DNA from 3 places in the Ruania zhangjianzhongii genome. Region 1 is predicted to be linked to each of the others. Evidence: predicted binding sites of a transcription regulator. Region 1 holds the regulator's gene; each other region holds the start of a gene.
The links. Region 1 encodes LexA, which represses DNA repair genes until DNA is damaged. Its sites were predicted from a motif close to TCGAACANNTGTTCGA; they were not measured.

Region 2: a site for LexA is predicted at 929-944, ahead of FU260_RS17760 (HNH endonuclease signature motif containing protein). Genes of this name have one in related genera too.
Region 3: a site for LexA is predicted at 1,187-1,202, ahead of FU260_RS23020 (HNH endonuclease signature motif containing protein). Genes of this name have one in related genera too.

The regions. Positions count from the first base shown of each region.
Region 1 is NZ_CP042828.1:1,701,728-1,703,990, forward strand. Features, by position in the region: gene FU260_RS07900 (ATP-dependent DNA helicase) at 1-585, shown strand, start outside; gene lexA (transcriptional repressor LexA) at 563-1,255, opposite strand; gene FU260_RS07910 (LysM peptidoglycan-binding domain-containing protein) at 1,460-1,885, shown strand; gene nrdR (transcriptional regulator NrdR) at 2,048-2,263, shown strand, end outside.
Region 2 is NZ_CP042828.1:3,827,740-3,830,002, reverse strand. Features, by position in the region: gene FU260_RS17765 (RpiB/LacA/LacB family sugar-phosphate isomerase) at 1-296, opposite strand, end outside; gene FU260_RS17760 (HNH endonuclease signature motif containing protein) at 1,002-2,263, shown strand, end outside.
Region 3 is NZ_CP042828.1:4,984,570-4,986,832, forward strand. Features, by position in the region: gene FU260_RS23010 (SDR family oxidoreductase) at 1-502, shown strand, start outside; gene FU260_RS23015 (YdeI/OmpD-associated family protein) at 614-880, shown strand; gene FU260_RS23020 (HNH endonuclease signature motif containing protein) at 1,238-2,263, shown strand, end outside.

The DNA.
Region 1 (2,263 bases):
ATCGCCGAGCTGATCACTGCCTCCGACGGCGGGGCGCTCGGGCTGTTCTCGTCTCGCCGGGGTGCCGAGGCGGCCGCCGAAGCGCTTCGCGAGCAGGTGGACACCCCGATCCTGCTGCAGGGCGAGGACGTGTTGCCCACGCTGGTCCGCGAGTTCGCCGCCGACCCGCGCGCCAGCCTGTTCGGCACCCTCTCGCTCTGGCAGGGCGTGGACGTGCCCGGGCTGAGCTGCCGTCTGGTGTTCATCGACCGGATCCCGTTCCCGCGCCCGGACGACCCGGTGAAGGCGGCCCGCACGGAGGCGATCGGGCGGGCTGGTGGCAACGGGTTCATGGCCGTCTCTGCCACTCATGCGGCCCTGCTGCTCGCCCAGGGTGCCGGTCGGCTGATTCGGTCGGTGACCGACCGGGGGGTGGTCGCAGTGCTCGACCCGCGGCTGCGCACCGCTCGGTACGGTTCCTACCTGGCGGCCAGCTTGCCTCCGCTGTGGCCGACCACCAATGCTGAGGTAGTCCGTGGTGCCCTGCGCCGGCTGGCCGCGGAGGCGGTGGCCGAGAGCGAGCCTAGAGTGAGCGGAGCACGCTGACCACGCGTCCGAGGATCTGTGCGTCGCTGCCGTCGATCGGGGCGTAGTTCTCGTTCGCCGGCAACAGCCACAGTGCGCTGTCGGTCTTCTTCAGCGACTTGACCGTGGCCTCACCGTCGATCATCGCCGCCACGATCTCGCCGTTCTCCGCGACGGCCTGGCTGCGCACCACGACCCAGTCGCCGTCGCAGATCGCGGCGTCGATCATCGAGTCACCGACCACCTTGAGCAGGAACAGCTCACCCTCGCCCACCAGCTGGCGGGGGAGCGGGAAGACATCCTCGACCGCCTGATCGGCCAGGATCGGGCCACCGGCGGCGATTCGCCCGACCACCGGCACATAGGCGGCGTGGCTGGTGTCCTGCTCGCCGTCATGGGTGGTGAACGTGGCGGCGTCACCGCGTACCTTGCGGGAGTCGTCGGAAACGATCTCGATGGCCCGGGTGGAGAGTGCATCGCGGCGAAGGAATCCCTTCTGCTCCAGCAGCTCCAGCTGGTACTTCACCGAGGACGGGCTGGCCAGGCCGACGGCGGTGGCGATCTCCCGCATCGTCGGTGGGTACCCCTTGGCCTCCAGGCTGGCGCGGATCGAGTCCATGATCCGTCGCTGCCGGGGGCTCAGGCTGGCTGGGTCCGGGCGGTCGCTCGGGTCCTGTTGTGCGCGGGCCATGGTGTCCTCCTGTTCCGCATCGCCTGGAAATCCGCCGATGTCGGTGGTCGATGATCTGCTCGGTCTGTGGCGTTCTCCACGATAGGCGCCACCACCCGAAAGACCAAACATGTGTTCGACTGGCGTGTCGAACGAACAGATGTGCTACTGTCAGTACAGACGTTCGACGGACGGGTGTTCGACGAGTTTGAGGAGACGAGAACGATGAGCGCACTGGCCTTCCCCACAGCGCCCCTGACCGTGCCCTCCCGCAGGCGGCACCTGAGGGCCGTCCCTGATCTGCCGGCCGCACCTCTGCCTGTGGCGGAGACGGAGTCTCGCCCGGCCGACACGAGTGCCGCCCTGCGACTGACCGTCCGTGGCCGTGTCGTGCTGGTGGCCCTGGCGTTCGCAGTTGCCGCCGCTGTCGGGGTGGGTGCCGGCCTGGCGTTCCCGGAGGCGGAGCCGATGCCCGAGCAGGTGCAGAGCGTGACCGTCGGCCCCGGCGAGAGTCTCTGGACCATCGCTGCGGACGTCGCGGCCGATGGGCAGGACGTGCGCGTGGTGATCGACCAGATCATGGCGCTGAATAACCTGTCCGCCTCGACAGTGCACGCCGGCGCAGAGCTGACCGTTCCTTCGGGGGAGTGACCTGATCGACCCGCCCGGCTGCCGCGGCCGGTCCAGGCCGGTCGATGGCACTTGCGCGAGTGGCCCTCGGATGTCTAAGTTGGGTACATCTAGTAGTTACATGGATGTGATTGACCAACATGTGGTGCTTTCGCACGACGCCGGAGGGAAGGGAACCGCTAGGTGCACTGCCCGTTCTGCCGGCATGGCGACTCCCGGGTCGTGGATTCTCGCACGGCTGAGGATGGCGCGTCCATCCGTCGTCGCCGACAGTGTCCGGAGTGCGGCCGCCGCTTCACCACAGTGGAGACCACCAGCCTGACGGTGATGAAGCGATCGGGTGCCGTCGAGCCGTTCAGCCGGGACAAGGTGATTGCCGGCGTGCGCAAGGCATGCCAG
Region 2 (2,263 bases), 2.1 Mb from region 1:
CGAGTGTGCCGGGCGGTGAACGGCTCAGAGCAGACCGCGGCGCGGATACCGCGCACCTTGTTCGCTGAGATCGAGATGCCGATCCCGGTTCCGCAGATCAGGACACCACGCTCCACTGTCTCGTCGCGGATCGCGTGGGCGACTTCCCGGGCGTAGGTGGCGGAGTACTCGGCCTCCCCGCCGGTCTCCGGCGTGAAGCCGTAGTCCACGACGTCGTGTCCCTGCTCGCGCAGATGGGTGATGACCAGAGACTTGAGCTCGCTGCCGGAGGCGTCGCTCCCGATACCGATTCGCATGCCTCCATGATACGTGGCCTGGTTGGGGGAGTCGCGGGCGTGCTCGGCCCGGTCGACGCGGTGGGCGGAGCGGTGCACGGAGCGTGGACGGGTCGCCTATCAGCGATCTCGTGGCGGCTGGGGCGGGTGATCGCGTGGCGGGGCCCGATGAGCTCGTGAACGCCATGTTGCGCGGCTATATCAAGCATTTTTGTCGCAGCAAGGAGCGGTCGCGGTCTAGAGGATCGATTGAGATATCCAGGGCGGCGAATGAAGCGTTCCAATATTGCCACGTTTTCCACAACCCTCCCGGTGATTCGGGGACTTATTGCCACGTTTTCCACACCCCCGATTGTGTTTCGGGATCTTGGTGCCAGGTTTTCCACAGCCCCCTTCGTGGGTGTGGTGGTGTGAGCCCTCGGGTGGGGCAGGATCGTAGTAAACGGCGCGCAGATCGGGTGGTCGCACCCCTGGAGGTCTGGTAGTCGCGATCCGTGGTGGTGGGGTGGTCGCACCCCTTCGCGTCTGGTCGTCGCGGTCCAAGATAGTCGTGCCCGGGTCGGTAGTCTCGGCTTCGTCAGCGGTTCTCAAATCCGGGTGTGTCGGTGTTTGATGGGGTGTCGGTGGTGGTGGGTATAGTAGAAACAGAAACCTCGAACACTAGTTCGTAGAAGCGTAAGAGTAGAGCAGAACAATTCGGCATATGGGAAGGGAGGTGAATGAGGTATGACGTTGACCACGGATACGCAGATCCCGGTCACGGCGGGGCAGGTGTGTGAGCGCCTGGCGGGGGTGCGGGAGGAGTTGTCGGTGTTGGCGCGGGCCTCGTTCGGTTCCTTCACCGAGGCTGATGCCGGGGTCGTGGTCGCCGGGGTGGAGCAGGTCACCCGCGCGGTGGAAGCGCTGCAGACCCAGTGCGCAGGGGGTATCGATTCCGGGCAGGCGTGGTCCAGGGGCGGGTATCAGTCCTTCGCCGCCTGGTGGAGCCTGCACACCCACCGGCGCCGGTCGACCTCGCACGCGACGCGGATGCTGGCCCGCGACCTACGCGAGCGCCTCCCCTTGACCGCCCAAGCCTTGACTGAGGGGCAGTTAGGACTCGAGCACGCCCGGGTACTGGCCCGGTTCACCAAGAGCGAGGGCCAACGGGCCCAGCTCGAGGACGAGGCCATGGGTGAGGGATTCCTCGTCGCTGCGGCCGGGCGGATGAACGCCGAGGACTTTACCGGGGTGGTCAAGACCTGGGCGCTGCGCACCGACCCCGGTGCCGGGGACCGGAACTGGCGCGAGCAGGGCGCGACGCGGGAGCTGTTCGTCTCCCAGGTGCTGGACGGGACCGATATTCGTGGCTGGCTCGGCACCGAAGAAGGAGCCGTGATCAACACCGCCCTGGACGCCGTGATCGGTACCCCGGCTGCCGGGGATGAACGCACCCCCGCTCAACGCCGCGCGGATGCCTTGGTGCACCTGTGCCGGACCTTCCTCGATGCCGGCACCCTGCAACCCGGAGCCCGGATCCGACCCCACCTAGCGATCACCATCGACTACACCACCCTCGAACGCCTCCTCGGCGCCACCGGACCCACCTGCACCCCCCGAGACGCCTTCGGCCAACCCACCCTCAGTGATGCCAATGCCAGCGGTGGTGGGGTGGTGATCCCGGCCGGACTGGACTACGACCTCCTGCGCGGGACGGCACCGGCCACGTTTGCTGATGGCACCCCGATCCCGCACGGGCAACTGACCAAGCTGGTCTGCGATGGAGAGTTCCACCGGGTCATCTTCGGTCCCGAGGGCGAGATCCTGGACTCCGGACGCACCCAACGCTTATTCACCCCCGCCCAGACCCGGGCCGTGATCGCCCGGGACCGGCACTGCCAATACCCCTCCTGCACCGCACCCCCGGGACAAGGGGAGATCCACCACAGCATCTGGTGGTACCACCAAGGACACACCAGCACCGAGAACGCGATCCTGCTGTGCTGGTA
Region 3 (2,263 bases), 1.8 Mb from region 1:
GCTGTGCACGATCCAGCTGCCTGGGCTGAACACACCTCAGTTCAACTGGAATCTGAACAAGATGCCCGGCCACCCGATGCCGGTGCCGCCGATCTTCTCCCCCGAGGTGGCCGCACGCGGGATCGTGCATATCGCCGAGCATCCGCGGCGGAACATGTGGGTGGGCCTGTCCACCGCGTACACGATCCTCGGCGACCGGCTGGTGCCGAAGCTGGCCGACCTCTACCTCGGCCGCACCGGTATCGCCGCCCAACAGACCGACCCGGAGCTGCCGGCCTGGGGATCGAACCTGTTCGAGGCCCAGGACGCCGACGTCGACCGCGGCCCGGACGGGCCGTTTCCTCGGCAGGCCCACCGGCGCGACCCGTGGCTGTGGTTGTCCATGCGCCGCGACTTGGTGCTCGCTGGGGTGCTCGCCGTGGCCGGCGGGGCGGTGGCGGCGGCGATTCGTGGCAGGGGGAGCGGGACTGCGCCGGGTGGGGGTGGGTTGCGGACGCGCTGAGGGTGGCGAGCGCGGCGGACGTAGCGAACGCGGCGGGCTCGCGCCGACTGGCGCCAGTGGGACGACGCCGCTGGATGGCTGCGTACTGAGCGGTTCGGTAGCGTGACGTCGGTGAGCAGAGGCAGCGTTCCCGGCGGCGTGGTGCACGAGCTGCCCGCCGACCTGCACGATGCGCTCAGCGGGAACGCCGTGGCATTGGCCGCCTGGCAGGACATCACACCGTTGGCGCGCAACGAGTTCATCTGCTGGGTCGACGACGCCAAACAGACCGGCACTCGCGAGCGTCGGATCCGGCGCACCCAGGAAGAGCTCGAGGAGGGACAGCGCCGCCCGTGCTGCTGGCCCGGCTGCACCCACCGCGAACGCAGTGGGCATTAGGTAGGCGACCGCGACTGCTCGGCGCGCATCGGCATCGGCATCGGCATCGGCATCGGCATCGGCATCGGCATCGGCATCGGCATCGGCTAATTATTCAACTCAGACGATTCCGCCATCTCTCACCCATGCGAATACATCGCATTCCTCACCCCAAACGAACGTTTGCGGGTGGATGGGCGCATACCATGCTGCACCGACATTCTGCGGATGAAAGGGGGATATCACCGCGATTTTGTGGATAAGTCGTGGACGGTCCACAGATTCAACACGCACGCGTGTCCACCCCACACAACACCAACTTTCTCGTAGAATGGATGTACGAGCACAGGTCACAAGATCGACGGGAGGTGAGCAACGGTGAGCGACTCGACGATCAGTGCCGACGTCCTGCATGGCACACCCCTGGGCGAGCTCCTCGAGGCCGATCTGCCCACTCGTCTCGCGGCCCTGGAAGCCCTGGGCAGCGCGATCGCCGCTGGCGATCTCCAGGATGAGCGTGACCTGCACACCGGGCCCGAGCTCGGCGTGGCGAGCGTGCGAGTGCACCGCCTGTGCACCCGGTTGACCGGCAAGCGCTACCAATGGCTGACCGTGGAAGAAGCAGACGGGCGGTGGGCCACCACCGCGTTCCACCCCCGCACCTATGCCTCGCACGTGGCCCACACCCATGGCATCTCCTACGCCAACGCGCGCCGCAGTGTGCGCCTGGCCCGCCAACTACGCGATGACATCCCCCGCTTCGGCGCCGCGCTCCGGGCAGGGCAGATCGGGCCGGACCAGGTCGACGCCCTGGCAACCACCGCCCTGACCTCACCAACCCGCATCGCAGCCCTCGCCGAACCCATCACCACGGATGCCACGACCGCGGAGAGTCCGGGGGCAGGTGAATCGGATCTCGACGAGACCGCTGCCGGCGACGTGCAGGGGGAGGCGACGAACTGCGACGAGGCAGCCACCGACAACACTGCTCAGACGGTGGAGGACTTTCTCCTCGCGCAGGCCCAGGACATGCGGGTGGACCAGATCCGCCGACTCGGTAAGCACTTCGCCCAGGTCGCCGATCCCGAGGCCGATGAGCGCGGTTACCGCCAGGCCAAGGAACGCGAGTACGTCGAGCTGGTCCGCACCCTGGACGGGTGGCACCTGTCCGGCTTCCTCACCGAGGAGAACGGCCGGCTGGTGCGCGCCGCCATGGACGCCGTGATCACCCCACCCGCGCCCGACGATCAGCGCACCGCCGATCAGCGCCGCGCACAAGCCCTCGCCGACCTCGCCCACCTCGTCCTCGACCAAGGCCTAGCCGGAACCCACGCCTCCGTCCGACCCCACCTCGGCGTCCTGATCAACCCCACCGACCTCGACCGACTCCTGCGCGAAGCACGC